DNA from 4 places in the Marinobacter sp. R17 genome. Region 1 is predicted to be linked to each of the others. Evidence: predicted binding sites of a transcription regulator. Region 1 holds the regulator's gene; each other region holds the start of a gene.
What was found. The regulator sigma-54, encoded in region 1, starts transcription at its own class of promoters, with help from an activator protein. The targets are predictions, from matches to a motif close to ANTGGCATNNANNTTGCTNT.

Region 1 (5,798 bases):
AGTAGCTTCGGATGTCGTCGCTGAGGTACTGGAGGACTTCCCCTTCCAGGCTCTTGTCGACCAGGTTCCAGAGCAGGGCACGTTGGCGCGGCGGAGAGGATTCCAGCAGGTGAGCAATATCGCTGGGGCTCAGGCCACCATTGAGGATGCGCGCGACCTGCTGCAGGGCACCGCTGTCCAGCGCCTCGCCCAGGGTGCGGAGGCGCTGCCGGGCCTGGCTGTTTTCGACTGCGTCTGACATGACTTACCCATGAATCCGGATCAGGACGATCGGCGCGTCCTGCGGCTGATTCTCTGGCGGGCAATCCGGGGATTGCTGCGCCATCCTGTCTCGTTTTGTGGGATTCCTGGATAAGTCCTGAAATGTCTCGTCACCGAGCCGAGTGAAAGTGGACGGCCATGATCACCCTGAGGCGCTCCAGGACTTATTCAGAAGTTCCTAAGTATAGCGGACTTACGTTGCAGACGTGAGAATTCAGTGTAGGTGAATTCCACCGGCTTTGGGGTCACGTCGAGAGGGGCGTGCAGCGATCATCGCGAACCCTTATTCGCCTTCACCGAAGTAATCGTCGATCAGCGCTACCAGGGCGTCCCGGGCCGCCTGCTCGTCGGGCCCGTCCAGCACCAGCTCGATTTCGGTGCCGCAGCTGGCGGCCAACATCATGACGGACATGATGCTCTTGCCGTCGACCTCGCGGCCCTCCTTAGCAATCAGCACCTGGCTGTCGAAATCCGACGCCGTGCTGACCAGCTTGGCCGCCGCCCGGGCATGCAGTCCGAGCTTGTTGATGATGGTGATCGGCTGGCGAATCATGACGGATCGTCAGTCGACGCTGGATGAAGGTGCGGGAGCTCGGTGTGGCGAACCTGGACATTGCTGTACTTCTGGTTGAAGTAGCGGCCCAGTTGATCGCACATGTAAACCGAGCGGTGCTGGCCACCGGTACAGCCAATGGAAATGGTCATGTAGCTGCGATTGCTGGCCTGGAACGAGGGCAGCCAGGTTTCCAGGAAACGGGTGAGGGTATCCAGCATCTCCCGGGTTTCCGGCTGGCTCTCCAGGAACGTCTGCACTTCTGGATCGACACCGGTGAATTTACGCAGGTTGGCGTCCCAGTAGGGGTTGGGCAGGCAGCGCACGTCGAAAACGTAGTCGGAGTCGACCGGTACGCCGTGTTTGAAGCCGAAGGACTGGAACAGCAACGCCAGCTCCTGTTCCCGGCGGCCGACGATGCGCTGCTTGATCATGTCCCGCAGCTCGTACATCGACAGCTCGGTCGTGTCGATATACAGGTCGGCCAGCTGGGCCAGCGGCTCAAGCAGGTGTTTTTCGTCCGTGATCGCCTCGCGCAATGACGTCCGCCCATCGCTGAGAGGGTGCTTGCGCCGGGTGGCGTGGAAGCGTTGCAGCAGAGCCTGGTCGGTGGCATCGAGGAAGACGATTTCGACCTTCATGCCGCAGGTGGATAGGCGCTCGTGGATGGCCTCGAAGTTGGCGATCTCATCGGACAGGTTGCGCGCGTCGATGCTCGCTGCAATGTTGCGCAACTTGTTGGGCGAGGCGTTGCCCGCCTCCTCGACCAGGGGAAACAACAGGCCGATGGGCAGATTGTCGATGCAATAGTAGCCCAGGTCTTCCAGAACGTGCAGGGCCGTACTCTTGCCGGAGCCGGAGCGCCCGCTGACTATAATCAGTTTCATGCAGTGCCTTCGCCGATCAGCAGATGATTCACTCTGATTGCGTCATGACCTCAAACAGCTGCGACGCATCCTCACAGCGTCGCAGACGCTCGCAGAAAGAGCGGTCATTGAACTTCTCGGCCAGCTGGCTGAGAAGCTCCAGGTGTTCACTGGTGGCTTCCTTGGGAACGATCAGCACGAACAGGAGATCGACCGGCTGGTTGTCGATGGCATCGAAAGCCACGCCTTCTTCCAGGGTCAGGAGGGCGCCGACCACCTGATGACAGCCTTCCAGCCGGCAATGGGGGATGGCAATGCCCTGTCCGATCCCGGTGCTGCCGAGCCGCTCGCGGGACACCAGGTTGTTGAAAATCTGGGTCTCGTCGAGTTCCGGATAGCGCCGGGCGACGTTCTCGGCGATCAGTTCCAGGATGCGTTTCTTACTGGTTCCCGGCACACCACAGAGGGTGAGCTCGGGAACCAGGATGGATTGAATGGTTAGTGGACTTTCCGTCATGGATGGAATGCTTTCCCTTTATGAACCGCTAGCGGCTGGTCGCGCCGTGCATTCGATCAACCGTCTTTTCCTTGTGTTTCAGGATCTGGCGGTCGAGTTTGTCTAGGAGTCCGTCAATGGCCGCGTACATATCTTCGTTTTCAGCCTTTGCATGAATTTCACCACCAATAACGTGCAGGGTGGCCTCGGCCGTCTGGCGAAGCTTCTGCACGGACAGGGTCACCTGACAGTTGCTGATGTGGTCGAAATGGCGTTCGAGTTTTTCGAACTTTTCGGAAACATAGGTTTTCAGAGCGGGAGTCAATTCGACATGGTGACCTGACATATTGATTTGCATAGGCTTCTCCTATTGTCGACATGCCCGGATAACGTCTCCGTTTCCGGCGTTGAGCCCGTCGCGTGCGGCGGACGCTTGAAAATCCTGCTCTTCCGTCCCTCCGACGATTACACCAACCGCTTGCGCTCGTTGGAAGGCGGAATATGCATGGCTTCCCGATACTTGGCCACGGTGCGTCGTGCGACCTGGATCCCCTGGTCACCCAGCAAAGCGGCAATCTTGCTGTCACTGAGTGGCTTCTTCGGTGTTTCGGCGGCAACCAGTTTCTTGATCATGGCACGAATTGCCGTAGACGAACACTCGCCGCCTTCGTTCGTGCTGACATGACTTGAGAAGAAATACTTGAGCTCGAAGATGCCACGCGGTGTGTGCATGTACTTCTGAGTGGTCACCCGCGAGATGGTGGATTCGTGCATCCCGACGGCCTGGGCGATGTCAGACAGAATCAGCGGCTTCATCGCTTCTTCGCCCTGGTCGAGGAATCCCTGCTGATGCTCGACAATGCGTGTGGCGACCTTGAGCAGGGTTTCGTTACGACTCTGCAGACTTTTGATGAACCACTTGGCTTCCTGCAGCTGATCGCGCAAATAGTTGTTGTCGGCGCTGTTGTCGGCACGTCGGATCAGCGCTGCGTAACCCGCGTTGACGCGAATGCGCGGTGCGATCTCCGGGTTCAGCTCCACGCGCCAGCGGCCCTTGATCTTGGACACCACCACATCAGGCACCACGTAGTCCGGTTCAGCGCGATCGAGTGAGTCGCCGGGGCGTGGATTGAGGGTCTGGATCAGGGCCAGCACGGATTTGAGCTGTTCTTCCGAGAGGCGGCTGCGCCGCAGCAGCTGGGCGTAGTCCCGGTTCCCCAGCAGGTTGATGTAGTGACTGACCACCAGTCTGGCCTGTGGCAACCAGGGAGTGTCCGGAGGCAGCTGGTTGAGCTGGATCAGCAGGCATTCCTGCAGATCACGGGCGAAGACGCCGGGCGGATCAAAATGCTGAAGGCGACGCAGGACCGCCTCGACCTCGTCCATTTCCAGGGGATCTTCGTCCGCCTCATCAAGCAGGCCGGTGTGAATGTCGTCCAGGGACGTCACCAGGTAGCCACGCGGGTCCACCGAATCGAGCAGGGCATGGGCAATGGCACGGTCCCGATCGCCCATGGGCGTCAGGTTCAACTGCCAGAGGAGGTGATCCTGCAGGGTTTCGGTGGGGGAGTTGCGGGACTCGAAATCGGTGTCGTCCTCGTCTTCCCCGCGTGAGGCGGGAGCGGGTGCGGACTGGTAGATGTCGTCCCAGGCCGTGTCGACGGGCAGGTCGTCCGGAATGTCCTGGTTGGTTTCGGTGTTCCAGTCCGGTTCGTCAGCGGGCTCGTCCCAGCTGGTGTCTTCCTGCGACGCGTCGGAGTCGCTTTGCTCTTTGGAGTTGCTGTCGTCGGTATCGCCGTCGTTCTCGGCGGAGTCGTTACCGTCCTCCTCCTCGGAGGTCTCCAGCATGGGATTGGATTCGAGCGCCTGCTGGATTTCCTGTTGCAGGTCCAGCGTGGACAGTTGCAGCAGGCGAATGGCCTGTTGCAACTGGGGTGTCATGGTGAGCTGTTGACCCAGCTTCAGCTGAAGCGAAGCTTTCATTACCATCGATTTAGTCCCGTCACCCTATGCCTGTCGGCTGTACTTTTGTTGCCTGGTTTTCGCGAATCACGCCACGCCCGATATCGATAGGGCCTTGAAACTTAACATGTCGAATGACAATTTGGCGCGACAAGCAAATTCTTTGCCGAAGTTTACTGCTATGGGTGTCCAGATGACAACGTTTTGACCGTCAGGGCGAGTGGTTCGCCGTTCGGTCCTGCTTTTGAGTTTAGCGTCTCGGGGCGATTATGCGATAGCCCGGGGCGCACTTTGGCCGGATTTGTGACCGTTTTTCACAATCGGAACTCGTTGCCGAGGTAGACCTCCTTGACCTGCTGGTTGGCCAGGATGTCGTCGGCGTGACCGGAGGCAATGATGTGCCCACCACTCACGATGTAAGCATTCTCGCAGATATCCAGGGTCTCTCGCACGTTGTGATCGGTAATCAGCACGCCGATCCCTTTGTCCCGCAAGTGCCGGATGATCTGTTTGATGTCGCTCACCGAGATCGGGTCGACGCCGGCAAACGGTTCGTCCAGCAGAATGAACGCCGGTTCCATCGCCAGCGCCCGGGCGATTTCCACCCGGCGCCGCTCGCCACCGGATAACGCCATACCCAGGCTGTCCCGGATATGGGTGATGTGAAACTCTTCCAGCAGGCTTTCCAGTTGCGTCTCGCGCTCGGCCTTGCTCAGTTTCTTGCGCGTTTCCAGGATCGCCATGATGTTGTCTCGGACACTGAGCTTGCGGAACACGGACGCTTCCTGCGGCAGGTAGCCGATACCGGCGCGCGCCCGGCCATGCATGGGCAACGGCGTGATGTCCCGTTCGTCGATGGTGACGCGGCCGTTATCGGCCGGCACCAGGCCGACGATCATGTAGAAGCAGGTGGTCTTGCCGGCGCCATTGGGTCCCAGCAGTCCGACGATCTCGCCGCTGCGGATTTCCAGGGACACATCCTTGACGACCTTGATCTGCTTGTAGCTCTTGGCCAGGTTATTTGCGCGCAGGATCGCCATCAGTTGCCGCTCTCCCCGCCGGTTTTCTGGCGCGGCTGAATGACCATCTCGACCCGGCCGTCCTGATCGTTACCGTCGCGGCTGCCGCTGGCGGTGACCACGCGGGTGGCGGTGTCGTAGTTGATTTCCTCACCCTTGAAGACGTTGCCGTCCTGGTGAATCACGGCCTTCTCAATGAAGGTGATCCGGTTCTCGCCGGCGGCATAGATGATGGTCATGGCCTCGGCATCGGTCTTGGCCGTATCGGCGGTCTTGGGCTGGGTGTAATGGGCCGGTTTGCCGTGCGCCTCGATGCGGTTCAGTGCGCCTTGCTCCCGATACAGGACGACCTTGTCGGCGGTCAGTTCGGTGCCGTCCTGGCGGACCACCACGTCACCGGTGTAGATCGCGGTGCCCTTGGCGTCGTCGAGGCGTGCCTGGTCCGCGCTGACCTTGATGGGGCTGTCGGAATTGAGGTCGAAAGCCTGGGCTTGGGATGCCAGCACCAGCAGGGCGGCGCCTGCGATGCGTCGCAATAGGCGGGACTTATTGCGAAGATGACAATTCATACTGTCCTTCCACCTGTGATTGGAGTTGCACGATCCGTTGGTCGATCCAGGCTTTCATGCCGGTGGCCCGGG
Region 2 (5,798 bases), on a different contig from region 1:
AAAGCGACCGCCTGATTCTCAGTACCATGGTCCGGCGTCAGGGCCATGATGTCATGACGGCTGCTGACGGTATCGAAGCGGTGGAATGCTTTCGGCGTTTCCAGCCCCAGATCGTGTTGCTGGACGTGATGATGCCGCGCATGGACGGTATGGATGCGGCACGCCATATCAAGGCGCTGGCGGGCGAATCGCTGGTGCCCGTCATTTTTCTGACGTCCCTGTCCGACGCCGACGCCTTGGCCCGCTGTCTGGAAGCCGGCGGCGATGACTTTCTCTCCAAGCCCTACAACCGCATCATCATCGAAGCGAAGATCAACGCCTTTAATCGCATGCGGGTGATGCACCGGACCCTGAGCCAGCAGCGGGACGTGATTCGTGCCCACAACCAGCGACTGGTCAACGAGCAGAATATTGCCAAACGGGTTTTCGACAATGTCGCCCACACTGGCTGCCTGGATGCGCCGAATATCCGCTACCATGCCTCGCCCATGTCGGTGTTTAACGGCGACATCCTGTATGCCTGTCCGCGTCCGTCGGGTGGCATGAATATACTGATCGGCGATTTCACCGGCCACGGTCTGCCGGCGGCCATTGGGGCCATGCCGGTGGCCGAGATTTTCTACGGCATGACCAGCAAGGGCTTCCTGAGCGGCGATATCCTGCGCGAGATCAACCAGAAGCTGTGGCGCATCATGCCCAAGGACATGTTCTGTTGCGCCGCCTTTATCGAGCTTGACCTTCATCTGGGCAACCTCAGTATCTGGAATGGCGGATTACCTTGTGGCTTCCTGCTGCGCCGGGGAGAGGCCGTTGAACGACTGACCTCGGCCCACCTGCCATTGGGGGTCGTCGCGGCGGAACGCTTCAGTGTGGATGTGGCCCGTTACAAGGTCGAAGAAGGGGACACGGTGCTGTTTGCCACCGATGGTGTTCCCGAAGCCATGAACGCCGAGGGCGAGATGTTCGGCGAGACCCGGCTGGAAGCCGCCGTTGCCGGTACGCCCGACGACCAGTCGGTGCTGGATGCGGTGCTGCGGGCGGTAGCCCGGTTTACTGGCGCCGAGGAATCCAGCGATGATCTGACGGTGTTGACCGTCGACGTGGTACCGCCGGCCGAGGTTGAAGAGCTGCCATTGCGGGTCACCCAGTCGGCCCTGAGCGGGCCGGCTACCTGGTCCTGTGAGTATGAGGTAACTGGCGAAACGCTGGCCCAGTTCAACCCGCTGCCGCTGTTGCTCCACATCTGTATGGAGGTGCCCGGTCTGCGCCGGCGGGGTGGCGAAGTGTACACTGTGCTCGCGGAGCTTTACACCAACGCCCTGGAACATGGGGTGTTGGGACTGCCGTCTGTCTGGAAGAATTCACCGGAAGGGTTCGGCCAGTACTATGCCGAGCGGGAACGCCGACTGCGAACCGTGGGCGATCATGCGGTGCTGTTCCGCCTCGAACACAAGACCGGCCGGAACGGCGGTGAGTTGCGGGTGGTGTGCCGGGATAGTGGCGTGGGCTTCAACTATACTGAGCAGACACAAAGGACCGTCCCTGAGGCCGGGTACGCCGGCCGCGGGCTGGCGTTGCTGCGACAGCTGTGTGACTCGCTGACGCACCATGGCACGGGCAATGAAGTCGAGGCGGTCTATCGCTGGACGTTCGATCCCGACGAATCGGAACAACACACGGGTTGAACCGGGATGACGGAGCAGGCAGTGTAGCCGACCTCCGTTGGCGGCGCGTTCCCGAGGGGGCACGTCCGGGGCATCGTTGAGGGATGCCCGCTGATCCAAGCTGGACAAGGTGATCCGCCGGCCAAGCCGCAGGCCGGCCGGATGACAAGGAGACAATCATGAACGACAAGCCACATCTGGACGATGACGCGCTTGCGGAACTTCAGGAGGTTATGGAAGGTGAGTTCGACGTGTTGATCAGGACCTACCTGAGCGACTCGTCGGAACGGCTGGATACACTGAGATCGGCAATCAGTGATCGTGACGCCGACGCCTTCACCCGATCCGCCCACAGCTTCAAGGGAAGTTGCATCAACATTGGTGCGCCACGACTTGGCGCTTTGTGTGCCGATGCGGAAATGGCGGGCAAGGAAAATCGCATTGAAGATGCCCGCCACGTTCTGGACGATATCCAGAGCGAATTTGCTACCGTCCGCGAGCTGCTTGAACGCACCCTGATGCCTTGAAGCCGGAGTCGGCCTGTCGGGCCGGCCCTTGTGCCGGTGGTCCGACAGGTCAGCGCGGGCGGGTGCCCGCTCAGCGAGCACCCGCCCGCCGGATGGAATCTGGCATCTTAATTGCTCCAGTCCCTGCAACACTGATTGATTGATGCCTAGCGGCAAGAGGTTGCCATGTCCGGACTGGTGCTTAACCCTGCATCACCCACACCCGATAAAATGTTGGACCGATCCTCGTCGGCTGGAGACTCGGAACGTTCCGGAGAAGCGTTCCAGGAAGTGTCCAACCGCGAACAGTCTCGCCTGGAGCAAAAGGAGGCGCAGCAGGACCGGGCCCAGCGCCGGGCGGAAGATGAGCGTCTGCAGGAAAAACGGGCTGAGCGGGCCGATGCCAACGAGCGCCAGGAAGAAAGCGCCCGGGCGGACAAGGCCGAAGAACAGCGGCGTTCCGATGACGCCAAGGCCAAGGATGCCAAGGGCAAAGAGGCCGATGCCGCCGACGATGACAAGTCGGTCGCGGAGAGCCAGGCCGACAAGAGCGAGAAAACGGTGTCTAATGAGGAAAAGGACGGCAAGGATCAGAAAGACGACAAGCGGAAAGACGATGCCGCTGCGCCGATGCTCTTCTCCATGCCAACCAATGTGCCGGTGGAAGGCGCCAAAACATCCGCAACCGACGGTCCATCGACCTCGTCTTCTGCCGCACAGAATCCGCTGCAGGGGCTTTCTCTCAAATCGCTAGGTCAGGGGGCATCGGGCAACAGTGCCCAGGACGGGAACAGTGACGGCCTGGGGGCCGGTAAGTCGGACGCCGTCAGCACGCTGCTTGGCAAGGGCGCTGCCGCCGAAGGCAAAGCCCTGGATTTCTCTGCCCAACTGGGTCGCTTGCAGGGAGACAGCAGCACCCAAACGTCGGTGCAGAATAACGCCACCAGTCTGCAACGGGGGCTTGAAGGTCGCGAAACCATGGCGCCCCTGAAAAGCTATTCCACCAGCATTGATCTGCCGGTTCAGCACGCCGAGTGGGGCGACAAGATCGCCGGCAAGCTGGCCTGGCTCACCAGTCAGCGCATGTCCGCCGCGGAAATCCACGTGACCCCGCCGGACATGGGACCGCTGGAAGTCCGGGTTCAGGTGCATCACGACCAGGCCCAGGTGACGGTCCACGCCACCCATGCCGCCGTCCGGGACCAGTTGGAACTGAACGGCCACCGTCTGCGTGACATGCTGCAGGAGAACGGGTTGAACCTGGATCGTTTTGAAGTGTCCGCTGACACGGCAGACCAGGGCGCCCAGCAGCAACTGCAGCAGGAGGATGAGAATGGTGGCAATGGCAGTGGCAGCCTGGCCGGAGAGGGCGAGGAACTTTCGACCGACGAATCCGGCACGCTCGCCAGCGGTCAGCTTGATCTGAGCTGGCGTGGCGAAGTGGATCTGTACGCCTGACCGCCCGGTCAGGCTGGCTTTCCCCTCCCGCTCTTCGCGACGAATTTTCCGTCAGACCCCGTCAGAATGCACGGAACGTGCGTTCGTGGTTTATGTCTCCGCGTCCAAACGCTAAACTTCTGTTTTCCAAAAGATCTGACTGGAAGCGGCTATCTGGAGCAGGATTGGCCTGTTCCTTGCTGCTAACATCTCCAGACAGCGTGATATGACAATAATCTGACTGTAGGACTTATGGCGGAAAATACCGAGCAGGCCCCTGCGGGCGGGGGTAAAGGCAAGCTGAAGCTGATCATCGGCCTTGTCCTGATCATTATTCTGGCGGTGGGGCTGTCGGTGGCCGGCACCCTCTGGTTCCTGAAATCCGATGACGGTGCTGCCGCCGATGAAGCGGCCGCCGACGAGACGGCCGAGCCAGCATTCCAGTCCAGCCACTACTACGCCATCACCAAACCGTTTGTGGTCACACTGTCCACGGACGGGCGCCAGCGTTACATGCAGATCTTCCTGGCGCTGCAAAGCCGCAACCAGGGGGCGCTGGACGTCGCGCAGGCCAACATGCCGCTGATCCGAAGCCGGTTGCTGACCCTGTTTGGCGGGCAGGATTTCCAGGCCATGCAGACGCCTGAAGGCAAGGAAAAGCTGTTGCAGGAGACACTGGACACGATCAACGGCATCCTGGCGGAGGAAGGCGGCGAGCCGATCGACCATGTCCTTTTCGAAAATTTTGTGTTGCAGTAGCTATGACAGATTGTGGCCGATTGACTAATCTCGAGGTCGGATAGGGACTATGCAGGACTTACTCTCACAAGACGAGATCGACGCGCTCCTGCACGGCGTTGATGACGGCGATGTCGACACCTATGACGACGTCGACGATACCGGCGTCAAGAATTACGACCTGGCCAGCCAGGATCGGATCGTGCGCGGCCGGATGCCGACGCTCGAGATGATCAACGAGCGATTTGCCCGTTACACCCGCATCAGTCTGTTCAACATGCTGCGCCGCAACGCCGACGTTTCCACCGGCGGCGTGCAGATCATGAAATTTGGCGAATACATCCACACGCTGTACGTGCCCACCAGCCTCAACCTGGTCAAGATGCGCCCGCTGCGCGGCACCGCGTTGTTTATTCTCGACGCCAAGCTGGTCTTCAAGTTAGTGGATAACTTCTTTGGCGGGGAAGGTCGGCACGCCAAGATCGAGGGCCGCGAGTTCACGCCCACCGAGACCCGCATCGTGCAGATGATGCTCGATCAGGTCTTCAAGGACATGCGCGAGGCCTGGAATGCCGTCCTGAAAATGGATTTCGAGTACCTCAGCTCCGAGGTCAATCCGGCGATGGCCAACATCGTCAGCCCCAGTGAAGTGGTGGTGATCAGCACGTTCCATATTGAGCTGGACGGCGGCGGTGGCGAGCTTCACATGGCCTTGCCGTATTCCATGATCGAACCGATCCGGGATGTGCTGGACGCGGGTGTCCAGAGTGATATCGACGAAGTCGATGAACGCTGGGTCAATGCCCTCCAGGAAGACATCAAGGCCGTGAATGTTCCGGTCAATGCCACGGTCTGCCGACGCCGGATGTCGTTGCGGGAAATCGCCAAGCTCAAGGCCGGCGATGTGATTCCGGTGGAGCTGGAAGAAGAGCTGACGGTAACGGCTAACGGCATTCCAATCTATCAGGCCCAAATGGGCACCCGCGACGGGAATCTGGCGCTGCGGGTCACCCGTCGCATGAACCGGCCCAAAGTGAAGAAGCAACTGAAGGTGAACAGGCATGGCTGAAGACGACAAAAAGAAAGAGGGGCAGGAGATGAGCGAAGACGAAAAGCTCGCTGCCGAGTGGGAAGCCGCCATGTCCGAATCCGGCGATGATGCGGCTGACGGCGAAACCGCTGCCGAAGACGGCGGTGAACGTGATGACGAATGGGCGGCCGCCATGGCGGAGGCCGGTGCCAGTGAAGAGGATGTGAAAGCCGCACCGATGGAAGAGTTCGGCCAGGAAAGTGCGATCTCGGAAACCGGCACGGGTCCGGCTCCGGATCTGGATGTCATCCTGGATATTCCGGTGACCATCTCCATGGAGGTCGGGAACACCCAGATTCCCATTCGTAACCTGCTGCAGCTCAACCAGGGGTCGGTGATCGAGCTGGACCGGTTGGCGGGCGA
Region 3 (5,798 bases), on a different contig from region 1:
CCGTCAGGGCATCCCCTTCCAGTGGCAGGTGAACGACACCGACCAGAATGCGATCGTCGCCGACAACGTGCTCAACGGTACGGTTATCACGGGTGACAACGTCATTTCGGATCATGCCTTTGACAACATGAATGGTGTCGCGACGGTGATCCAGAACACCGGTAACCACGTGGTGATCCAGGACAGCACACAGATCAATGTCCTGATCAACCATTAGAGGAGAAGCGCCATGGGGAACAGGGCTGCCGCACTTGTGTGGGCCGGGCTGGTCGCTGTCAGTCCCCTGGCGTTGGCAGGGACCGTCCGGTTGCCCGGACTGGGCGGCGATATGCCCGTCAAGGTCATGAGCTTTCAGGAGCGTCGCTTCCTGACCGTCGTGCAGCAGCAGTATGACTTCAGCTGCGGCTCGGCGGCCCTGGCGTCGCTGCTGACCTACCATTACGGTCACCCGGTGAGTGAACAGACCGTGTTTCGTTCGATGATCGCGGTGGCCGATGAGGAGAAGGTCCGGCAACAGGGCTTCTCCATGCTCGACATGAAACATTACCTGGAGGGCCAGGGATTCCAGGCGGACGGCTTCCGCATGGGCCTGGCGGATATCCGGGACAAGGTGAGGATTCCCCTGATCGTGCTGCTGGACATGAATGGCTTCCGCCACTTCGTCATCGTCAAGGGGATCACCGAGAAGGAAGTCCTGGTGGGCGATCCGGCCCGCGGGCTCAAGGTCTTCACCCATCAGGATTTCGAGTCACGTTGGGATGGGGTGGCGTTTGTGATTCGCAGCCACCTCGGTGATGGACGGGCGCACTTCAACCGGGATGTGGAGTGGCGACAGGTGGCCCGTGCCCCGATCAGCAACAACAATGCACCGGGCGACTCGGCCCTCGCGGCACCGACGCTGTTTGCGCCGCTCGGTGTGGAATGGTGACACTTATGGAAACCCACAATGAAAACAAACAACCGCCTCGCCACACAGCGCTCATGCTGGCTTTGCTCGTAGCAGGCGTCGCGGGCGCTGGTCCGGTCGGTGCGGCCACCGAATGGGGATTGTCGACCCTGGACGATCCGATTCTGGATCAGCAACGGGGTGGCTTCCGCATTGGTAACCTGGAGATCAGCATCGGGCTGGAGCAGGTGGTGGCCATCGACGGCCAGATCGAAGTGATCAACCGGCTGCTGATTCCCAACCTGAATCAGTCCGTCGGCAGTGGCGCCGTGGCGCACCAGATTGAGCAGGTGCAGGTCTCCCGTCCGGCCGCGTCTCCGACATCCGGCAGCAGCGGCAGTGGTGTGGGCGGCAGCTCGGGTCAGTCCACCCCGGTGGCCTCATCATCGCCTGCCCAAGGTACGACCATCAGCTCGCCGATGATCAGCACCGGCGCCAATGCCACCACCATCGTGGCCAGCGAGTTGCGCAGTGGCGCCTGGGCGACCCGTATCCAGAATGACGTCAATGAACGGGTTATCCAGAACATCCGCTCGCTGAATATTCAGCTCAACAACGTCGGTCTGCCCAGCTACCTGCCTGACAACTTCCTGCAAACCCCGGCTCGCTGAGCCGGGGCGTGTCTTCAGAAGGCGATCGGCAATTTGAGGGTGAGTTCCGTCGTGGGGGCGTTTTCGGTGACGCCGATACTGACGGACAGGCTCATGCTGGTATCCGGCGTCAGCTGCTGGGACAGTCCGAAGGACAGTGAGCCCACCTGGATACGATCGAACTGCGCGTTGTTCAGGTCGTTGTCGAACTCGACATCGGTCTTGGGAATCACGGAATGATCATAGCCGAGGCTGAACGACGTGCGCTCGTTGAAGGCAAACCCCATCCCGAACCCGAAGCGGATGATATCGCCGGGATCAATGGTGCCGCCGTTCTCGACGCCCTCGTCTTCCTCGATGGTGTAGGTGTAGCTGAGGTTGCCGAACAGCACCGCCGGATCGGAGGGGTAAATGAAGGAGAAGCCCGGCTCCACACCCCAGAAACCGGAGCCGGTTGGGCGCTCGGTGAAGGCCACCCCAATCGGGTTGCCCTGACTGTCTTCCAGCACACGCCGGTCCACGTCGTAGGGCCCCTCCCCGGTCGGGGCCTTCACCCGGAAGGTGCCGATGATGTAGGGCCAGCCCTCGACGCCGTCGTTGAACTGATAGCGGAGCGTGGCCTCAATGTCCCCCAGACCCTGGCCGGACGATTCGGTCAGCCGGTCCACCGGTGTGCCCTGGAACGCCTCGCGCTCGCGTAAATCTTCGTGGATATCCAGGTAGGGAACCCGGATCGTGGTTTCCAGACGGCTGGTAATGCCGTATTTCAGGGTCAGCGCGCCGACAAAGATATCGCGCTGCACCTCGGAGACGTTGATCAGCCCGACCAGCAGCGCCGGAATGACCGTGTACCCCTCGATCGCCACCAGCGTCGAGTTGCTGTTGGCGTAGGAAAACGCAGGTTCGATGACGAACTTGCCGGGGCGCGTCACGATTCCCCGATCGGTGGTGATCGACGCGATTTCGCTGGCCTTTTCGTTGATACGTTGGGCCTCCTCGTCGGCGGTTGACGTCTGGGCGAGGGCGGGTTGCAGGAGCAGACTGCTGCCAAGGACAGCGGGAACCAGGGCATAGCGGATCATGACAATCCTCCTTTTCGGACGACCGATGACCGACCGGATTCCGGCGTGGTGGGGCCGGTACCGTGCTTCGCCATCAGCCGATAGAGCGACAGGCGCGAGATCTGCAGCATGCGCGCGGCCGCGGAAATGTTGTTATTGGAGAGATTCAGGCAATGGGTAATGGCTTCGCGCTCGGCGCGGGCGCGGAAGCGGGCGAGGGAGAATTGGGCAGAGACAGTGGCATCCGGGGTATGAGTCTGCAGGCCCAGGTCGGCCGGCGTAATGGTGTCTGACTCACTCAGCAGGATGGCCCGTTGCAGCCGGTTTTGAAGTTCACGCAGGTTGCCCGGCCAGTTGTGCTCCAGCAGGCTGGCCATGGCGTCTTCGGACAATCGCCGGCGATGGTGGCGGCCATGCCGGGCGGCGGCCCGCAGGATCGAGCTGGCCAGTTCGGGCAGATCCTCCAGACGGTCGCGCAACGGAGGCAGCGACACCTGCAGGTTGCCCAACCGGTAGAAAATGTCGGCACGGAACTGATCCTGCGCCACCAGCGGCTCCAGCGGTTGCGAACTGGTGGCAATGACGCGGGCGTTTACCCGGCGCTGGCGCTGACTGCCCAGGCGTTCCACCAGCCCTTCCTGCAGGAAACGCAACAGGGTGGATTGCTGTTCCGGTAGCAGTTCGTCGATGTCACGCAGGATCAGCGTGCCGCGGTCCGCCTGTTCGATGCGGCCGGGGCGGGCGGTCAGCGCATGGGTGAAGGCGCCTTTCTCGTGGCCGAACAGCTCGCTCTGGGTCAGATTGACCGGCAGGGCCGCGCAGTTAACGGTGACGAACGGCCCTTGCTGGACCGCCGAATGCTCGTGGATGAACCGGCAGGCCGCGTTCTTGCCGGTGCCGCTCTCGCCGGTAATCAGCACCGGCTCGGCGGTCTGGGCCAGGCGCCGGAGCAGGGCCCGGGTTGCCTGGATGGCCGGTGAGCGTCCGGCCAGCGCGTGGAGTTGGAACGGCTGGCGGACGCGGCCCTGCAGGCGGCTCAACAGATCCGCCATCCCCCACAGATGGCCCAGGGCGTTGTCCATGCGCAGCATGTCGTAGGGCAGGGTGTGGTAATCCATGCAGTGAGCGGCAACAATCTCACTCAGCGGGCTGTCCGGTTCCGGCTGTTCAGCCAGCAGGCCGACCCACTGGGTGGGACAGAGCGCTTCGATCCAGCCCTCCAGTAGCGGGGCCAGTTCCGGCGTGAAGTGCGTCAGGTCGATCACGCCGACCCGCACCTTGGGCAGGGTGGCGGTCCGGCGACGCGGCGGTATCGTAAGATCCGCCGGGTAGAGGGCCCAGTGTCGGGCCAGTTCGCTGCACGAATCCGGTACCGTTCCACCGGGCGCCAGCCAGATGAGCGTTTTATGGTTGTGCATAGCCTAGTGCCTCTGAACACAAGTTCGTCGTGAGTCGGCGCAACTGTGCGGCTACCTTGACCGGAGCCGCGTTCACTAGGCAGGAATCAGGGCGGACAGCCTCGGCCGTTCTTACAGGCACTCAATGCTCCTGATGCCCGGGGAGACTGCCCTCTCTCCAGCCGCCATTAAGGTCTGGCGGCAAGCTGGAGAATGCTCCCTCAGGGCCAGTCAGATCGCCTTACACTGGCAGGCTGAATAGGCCCCGGAACTGGAATTGAGCATAATTGGTGCCATCCGGGAAAATGCTGTGGTTTCTGACCACTTGCAGATCCTGAACCGCTAACGTCGGTTCTTCCTGTAAATATTGTCGACGTACCGCTAACTGCGTCGGAGGTGGTGGCTTGCCTTGACCGCTTCCGGATTTGCCAACATGATGATTTTGTTCACGTAAGAGGACAGCCCATGCTGCCATTGCCGTTCCTGGACCGAGTGAAGTACATCGTTGAACGCCAGTTTGTGAAAGGTGCGCTCTTCCAGCTGCTGGTCGTTGGTGTCTTTATCGGGCTGATTTCCCTGGTCGGCGGACTGCTGGTCTGGCCGGGCAGCGACTCTTTCGGCGACCTCGGTGACGCGGTCTGGTGGGCCTTCCTGCGGCTGACGGACCCCGGTTACCTGGGGGATGACCAGGGCGACTGGCGGCGGTTGGTATCGACCCTGCTGACGATCACCGGCTATGTGGTGTTCATGGGCACGCTGGTGGCGATCCTGACCCGCTCGCTGATTGCCCGCATGACCGATCTTGAACGCGGGCTGACGCCGGTCACCCTGCGCCATCACGTGGTGGTTCTCGGCTGGAACAACCGGACGATTCCCCTGATCCAGGAGCTGCTGGCCTCCAGTGGCCGGGTGCGGCGTTTCCTGGCCCTGCATGCCACGCGCCGACTGCGCATGGTGGTGCTGTCGGAGGAAGTGTCCTCGGAACAGGTGCTGAGCCTGAGCAGCGACCGGGAGATTGGCCGGCGCGCGCGCCAGATCGTACTGCGCTCGGGTACCCCATTGCAGCCGGAAGCCCTGCACCGGGCGGCCTGTCTGGACGCGGCGGCGGTGATCGTGCCCAGCGGGCGTGAGCATGGCTCCGACAGCCTCGTATCGGCCGATGTCCGCACGGTCAAGGCGTTGCTGTCGATGGCATCCCAGGCCCAATATCAGCACCGGCCCTTGCCTTACGTGGTCGCCGAGATCGACGATATCCGCAAGCAGGCGGTGGTGGAACGGGCCTATCCCGGACCGCTGGAAGTGATTGCCGGCGATGCGGTGATCAGCCGGCTGATGGTTCAGACCATCCTGCATCCCGGGCTGTCGGAAGTGCTGAACGAACTGCTCACGGCGCGGGTGGGTAATGATATCTATGTGCGTTCCGGCGACATCGCCGAAGGTCTGACCCTGGGGGAATTTGCCCGGACCTGCCCGGAAGCGATTGTGCTGGGGGTTCTGCAGGACGGAGCGGGTGGCTGGCAGGTTCGCCTGAACGCCCCGTCAGACACGCCGATTCGGGACGAGGACCGTCTCATCATCCTGGCCCGGGATTACTCGGAAACCCAGCCGCCGGCGGATCTCAAGACCCCACTGGATACGATTGAGCGCGGCGCGATGCCGGTGCTGCCGCTGACCCATACCGGTCCCCGCCACCGGATCCTGATGTTGGGCTGGAACGATCGGGTGCCAGCGTTGCTTTCGGAAATGGCGGGTTATGACAGCCACGCTTTCCAGGTCGACCTGGTGTCGATCGTGCCCGCCGACG
Region 4 (5,798 bases), on a different contig from region 1:
TGAGTGCGCGTAGTGCTCGGCGATTTTCTCGCAGGCCCGCAACAGGGCGTCGACGATGGCCGGTTCTGACGCCGAATGGCCCGCATCACGGATAATCGAGAACTCCGCTTCAGGCCACACCTCGCGCAAGGCGTGAGCGTTGTCGAGCGGACACACCATGTCGTATCGGCCGTGGACGATGTGGCCCGGAATGCCCTGCAGGCGACCGGCGTCCCGAACGATCTGGTCCGGCTCCAGAAACGCATTGTTCATGAAATAATGGCACTCGATCCGGGCCAGGGCGATCGCCACGTGGGGGTGACCAAAATGCTCCACCACCCGGGGATTGGGGTGCAGCGTGGCACAACGCCCTTCCCAGACGGACCAGGCTTTCGCCGCCTGCATCTGTTCCAGTTCGTTGGTGCTGGTCAGGCGCCGGTAATAAGCGCCAACCATGTCGCCACGCTCCTCTTTGGGCACTACCGCGAGATAGTCCTCCCAGTAATCCGGGAATATCCGTCCGGCGCCGTCCTGATAGAACCAGCGGATATCCTGCGGCCGACAGAGGAAGATGCCGCGCAATACCAGCCCGAGCACCTGATCCGGATGCGTCTCGGCATAGACCAGACTCAGGGTCGAGCCCCAGCTGCCACCAAACAGCACCCACTGCTTGATGCCGAGGAATTGGCGGATACGCTCCATATCCTCGACCAGGGCCTGGGTGTCGTTGCCGTTCAGCTCCGCCAGGGGCGTCGAGCGCCCGGCGCCACGCTGATCGAACAGGATGATCCGGAACCGCTCGGCATCGAAAAAGCGCCGGTAATAGTCCTCACAACCACCACCCGGGCCTCCGTGGACCACGACGACCGGAATACCATCCGGATTGCCGCTTTCTTCTATATAGAGTTCGTGAGGCGGGTCGACCTTGAGTCGGTGCTCGGCGTAGGGCTTTATTTCGGGATAGAGCGTCAGCATGGTGACATCCGGAAGTCGGTGGATCGGGCAGACTTCTGAATGTAGGAGATTGGGCAGGGAATTACCACCCTCGCCGAATGGCCGGCGAGGGTGGTTCGTGCGGACTTACTTCTTGTGGGCCCGACGGCGCTCGTTTTCCTTAAGCAGCTTCTTGCGGATGCGGACCGATTCCGGCGTCACTTCCACCAGCTCATCGTCATCGATGAACTCCAGCGCCTGCTCCAGAGACATCCGGATCGGCGGGGTCAGCATCACGTTCTCGTCCGAGCCGGACGCCCGGATGTTGGTCAGCTGCTTCGCCTTCGTCGGGTTGACCACCAGGTCGTTATCGCGGTTGTGGATACCGATGATCATGCCTTCGTAGACCTCGGTGCCGGGATCCACGAACAGACGACCGCGCTCCTGCAGGGTCATCAGGGCGTAGCCCAGCACCTTGCCGTCGACCATCGACACCAGCACGCCGTTGTTGCGATGCTCGATGTCGCCGCCTTTAACCGGTCCGTAGTGCTCAAAGACGTTGGTGATAATCCCGGTGCCGGACGTCAGCGTCAGGAACTGGTTGCGGAAACCGATCAGGCCGCGTGCCGGCATGATGAATTCCAGGCGAGTACGGCCACGACCGTCCGGCACCATGTTCTTCAGCTCGGCACGACGCAGGCCCATGACTTCCATAATGGAGCCCTGGTGCTGGTCCTCGACGTCGATGACCACAAACTCGTACGGCTCCTGCAGCTCGCCGTCCACTTCGCGCTGAACGACTTCCGGACGGGACACGCCCAGCTCGTAGCCTTCGCGGCGCATGTTCTCGATCAGGACCGACAGGTGCAGTTCGCCCCGGCCGGAGACCTTGAACTTCTCAGCGGTTTCGCCCGGCTCGACACGCAGTGCCACATTATGCAGCAGTTCTTTATCCAGGCGCTCCTTGATGTTGCGGCTGGTGACGAACTTGCCTTCCTTACCGGCGAACGGGGAATCGTTGACCTGGAAGGTCATGCTCACGGTCGGCTCGTCGACCGTCAGCGCTGGCAGACGTTCCACATTCTGCGGATCGCACAGGGTATCGGAAATAAACAGCTCGCTGATGCCGCTGATACAGACGATGTCGCCGGCACTCGCCTCTTCGACCGGTACCCGTTGCAGGCCGTGGAAGCCTTTGACCTCTAGCACCTTGGCGTTGCGCTTCTTGTCGTGACGATCGATAACGGTAACCTGCTGACCCGGACGCAGCTTGCCGCGGGTGATGCGACCGATCCCGATAACGCCGACATAGCTGTCATAGTCCAGCTGCGACACCTGCATCTGGAACGGGCTGCTGACATCAACATCCGGCGCCGGCACGTGCTCGGCGATCGCTTCGAACAGCGGGGTCATGTCGTCCGCCAGCTGATCCGCTTCCGGACCGGCGATGCCGTTCAGTGCCGACGCGTAGACAATCGGGAAATCCAGCTGCTCGTCAGTGGCACCGAGGCGATCGAACAGATCAAACACTTCGTTGATCACCCAATCCGGACGTGCACCCGGACGATCCACCTTGTTGACTACAACGATCGGCTTGAGGCCTTGATCGAAGGCTTTCTGGGTCACGAAACGGGTCTGGGGCATCGGCCCATCGACAGCGTCGACCAGCAGCAGCACGGAGTCCACCATCGACATGACGCGCTCGACCTCACCCCCGAAATCGGCGTGGCCCGGAGTATCGACGATGTTGATCTGGTACTCGTTCCAGCGGATCGCGGTGTTCTTGGCCAGAATGGTGATACCGCGCTCACGCTCCTGGTCATTGGAGTCCATGATGCGCTCGGCGCCGCTTTCTTTGCGGTCCAGGGTTCCGGACTGCTCGAGCAGCTTGTCAACCAGCGTGGTCTTGCCATGGTCAACGTGGGCGATAATGGCGATATTTCGGCGTTTTTCGATCACAAGATAATCCTGAGGCATGCAACTGACCTGAGACGATTGAAGGGACAACGCAGTCCGGCATGCCATCTCAAATCTGAAAAATGTTAGTCGGGGGCCAGACCATGGTTTCCGGACACAGCAGGCTCACCCTGGGAAATGGAAGCCCGCGACGGATGACGACGGGCTTCGGGCGCGCGCAGTATATCGAAAACAGCAAGGCACAACTACGGTTAAAGAGTGAACAACCGTAGTTTTGCAAAAACACTCGAATGATAGTGCGCACTGTTTTGGTTCATTTTTCTAAATAACGCACCTTAATAGAGCATATCGTGCACCACGCGTGTGACATTGCACACAAGCGCACCGTCCCTCCCGCCCCTTAAATGCCCACTCTGCACCACCATCGAACGATTCTTTGATCTTGGCAAGCGCTTTGCTTATCTGATTGCAGCCGAATTTGCAGGCACGCGCGCAGCTGTTTTGATAAGCTGCCATGCGCCTGTCGAATGAATCGGACGCTGGACGGGTATCGTTCAGCCGAGCCGGCTCCATAAAAGACATAAACTGACGGAGTATGCGTAATGTCCAAGACGCTTGACCTGATCAAAGAGCACGAAGTGAAATGGATCGACCTGCGGTTTACCGACAGTCGCGGTAAAGAGCAGCACGTGACCCTGCCTTCTTCTGAAGTGGATGAAGATTTTTTCTCAGACGGCAAGATGTTTGATGGCTCTTCCATCGCCGGCTGGAAAGGCATCAACGAGTCCGACATGATCCTCATGCCGGATGACGCGACTGGCGTGATCGACCCGTTCACCGAAGAAACCACCCTGAACATCACCTGCGACATCGTTGAGCCTTCAACCATGCAGGGCTACGAGCGCGACCCGCGTTCCGTTGCCCGTCGCGCCGAAGAGTACCTGAAGTCCACCGGCATTGCCGACGGCGCCCTGTTCGGTCCGGAGCCGGAATTCTTCGTATTCGATTCAGTGAAGTGGAACACCGACATGCAGGGTTCCATGTACGAAATCTACTCCGAAGAAGCCGCCTGGGTATCCGGTGAAGATTTCGAGCGCAACAACATCGGCCACCGTCCGGGTGTTAAAGGCGGTTACTTCCCGGTTCCGCCGGTCGACAGCCTGCACGACCTGCGTGGCGCCATGTGTGCCGCCATGGAATCCATGGGCCTGGAAATCGAAGTTCACCACCACGAAGTCGGCACAGCCGGCCAGTGTGAAATCGGCGTTGGCCCCAACACGCTGACCCGCAAGGCGGACGAAGTCCAGATCCTGAAATACTGCGTGCACAACGTAGCGCACGCCTACGGCAAGACCGCGACCTTTATGCCGAAGCCGGTTGTCGGCGACAACGGTTCCGGCATGCACGTTCACATGTCCCTGAACAAGGACGGCAAGAACGTCTTCGCGGGTGACGGCTACGCTGGCCTGAGCGAAATCGCCCTGTACTACATCGGCGGTATCATCAAGCACGCCAAGACCATCAACGCCTTCGCGAACGCGTCCACCAACAGCTACAAGCGCCTGGTTCCGGGCTTCGAAGCACCGGTTATGCTGGCCTACTCTGCCCGTAACCGTTCCGCCTCCATCCGTATCCCGTACGTGAACAGCCCGAAAGCGCGTCGTATCGAAGTGCGCTTCCCGGATCCGTCTGCCAACCCTTACCTGGCGTTCGCCGCCATGCTGATGGCCGGCCTTGACGGCATCCAGAACAAGATCCACCCGGGCGATGCCATGGACAAGGATCTGTACGATCTGCCGAAGGAAGAAGCACTGAATATCCCGACCGTGTGCGAAACCTTCCAGGAAGCACTGGACGTTCTCGAAAACGATCACGAGTTCCTGACTCGCGGCGGCGTCTTCACTGAAGACATGATCGCTGGCTACATCGAACTGAAGCGTGCCGAAGTCGAGCGTCTGAACATGACGACTCACCCGGTCGAGTTCGACCTGTACTACTCTGTCTAAGAGCTACGGCTCAGGCAGCAAAGCCCCGCTCCGGCGGGGCTTTTTTCGTTTCAGGAAGACACAAAATTCGGCTTAACAGCCGTGCCGCCGGCCGCTACATTAGAATCCCGTAAGGAACACCGCGAGGCGGTTGCATTGCAGCGCTCCGCCTGCCAATAATCGGGAATAAAAGAGAAAACAGGGAGATCCCCGTGAAGAAACTTGTGGTTGTATTTGGCCTCCTGGCCCTGGCGGCAACCGGCGCCCAGGCCCAGGTCTATAAGAGCGTGGATGAGCACGGCAACGTGACCTACACCGACGAGGCCTCATCAGGCGGAGAACCCGTGGACGTCAAGCCTGTGACTACGGTGACCCTGCCCAAGGCCGAACAGGTCAAGGCGTTTGAAGAGCGCCAGAAAAAGGAAGAAGGCAGCAAACAGAAGGCGTCGGCCCGCTACAGCCGCGTTGCGTTTAATTCCCCGGAAAACGACAGCGCCTTCCACAGCGGCAGTGGCGATATGACGTTTGCCGTCTCCAGCCAACCGGGCCTGCGCCCCGGCGATCTGTTTGAAGTATCACTCGATGGCCAGCCGATTGGGCAGAACGCTTCAGGCCAGTTCCCCATCAGCAACGTGTTTCGCGGCACCCACAATGCGTCGGTCCGGATCGTCGACAAGGACGGCAGCATCGTCCAGGAAGGCCAGACCATTACGTTCACTATCCACCGGCCCTCGGTCCAGAATTAACCCCTCCCTAGCGCCCTCCGAGCCACAAGGCTCGGAGGGCTGCACCAAAATAGTGCGAAAGCACCAAAAAGCACCTACCCTTCGTTCAAAAGCAGGGCGATACGCTGACAGCATCCTGGCCAACCGGCTAACGGCCTCACGGCTGCCGTCATGGTGGGCATCGTCCGCCGCCTCGGCGTCGTCGCAGGAATTGCCCGGCATAACAAGTGCCTGAAGCCCCTGTTGCCGGCGTTTTCAG

Region 2: a site for sigma-54 is predicted at 2,290-2,309, ahead of EB809_RS02450 (flagellar hook-length control protein FliK). Genes of this name have one in related genera too.
Region 3: a site for sigma-54 is predicted at 4,273-4,292, ahead of EB809_RS19235 (sigma 54-interacting transcriptional regulator). Genes of this name have one in related genera too.
Region 4: a site for sigma-54 is predicted at 3,271-3,290, ahead of glnA (glutamate--ammonia ligase). Genes of this name have one in related genera too.

What each region holds. Positions count from the first base shown of each region.
Region 1 is NZ_RHGZ01000001.1:39,774-45,571, reverse strand. It holds gene mgtE (magnesium transporter) at 1-241, opposite strand, end outside; gene EB809_RS00225 (HPr family phosphocarrier protein) at 545-814, opposite strand; gene rapZ (RNase adapter RapZ) at 811-1,701, opposite strand; gene ptsN (PTS IIA-like nitrogen regulatory protein PtsN) at 1,730-2,197, opposite strand; gene hpf (ribosome hibernation promoting factor) at 2,226-2,534, opposite strand; gene EB809_RS00205 (RNA polymerase factor sigma-54) at 2,642-4,165, opposite strand; gene lptB (LPS export ABC transporter ATP-binding protein) at 4,453-5,178, opposite strand; gene lptA (lipopolysaccharide transport periplasmic protein LptA) at 5,178-5,726, opposite strand; gene lptC (LPS export ABC transporter periplasmic protein LptC) at 5,704-5,798, opposite strand, start outside.
Region 2 is NZ_RHGZ01000002.1:101,846-107,643, forward strand. It holds gene EB809_RS02440 (fused response regulator/phosphatase) at 1-1,685, shown strand, start outside; gene EB809_RS02445 (Hpt domain-containing protein) at 1,844-2,191, shown strand; gene EB809_RS02450 (flagellar hook-length control protein FliK) at 2,462-3,628, shown strand; gene EB809_RS02455 (flagellar basal body-associated FliL family protein) at 3,860-4,366, shown strand; gene fliM (flagellar motor switch protein FliM) at 4,416-5,414, shown strand; gene fliN (flagellar motor switch protein FliN) at 5,407-5,798, shown strand, end outside.
Region 3 is NZ_RHGZ01000036.1:28,387-34,184, reverse strand. It holds gene EB809_RS19255 (hypothetical protein) at 1-217, shown strand, start outside; gene EB809_RS19250 (C39 family peptidase) at 230-928, shown strand; gene EB809_RS19245 (hypothetical protein) at 934-1,557, shown strand; gene EB809_RS19240 (transporter) at 1,572-2,618, opposite strand; gene EB809_RS19235 (sigma 54-interacting transcriptional regulator) at 2,615-4,015, opposite strand; gene EB809_RS19230 (CASTOR/POLLUX-related putative ion channel) at 4,460-5,798, shown strand, end outside.
Region 4 is NZ_RHGZ01000007.1:50,343-56,140, reverse strand. It holds gene pip (prolyl aminopeptidase) at 1-954, opposite strand, end outside; gene typA (translational GTPase TypA) at 1,060-2,871, opposite strand; gene glnA (glutamate--ammonia ligase) at 3,432-4,835, shown strand; gene EB809_RS07145 (DUF4124 domain-containing protein) at 5,027-5,560, shown strand.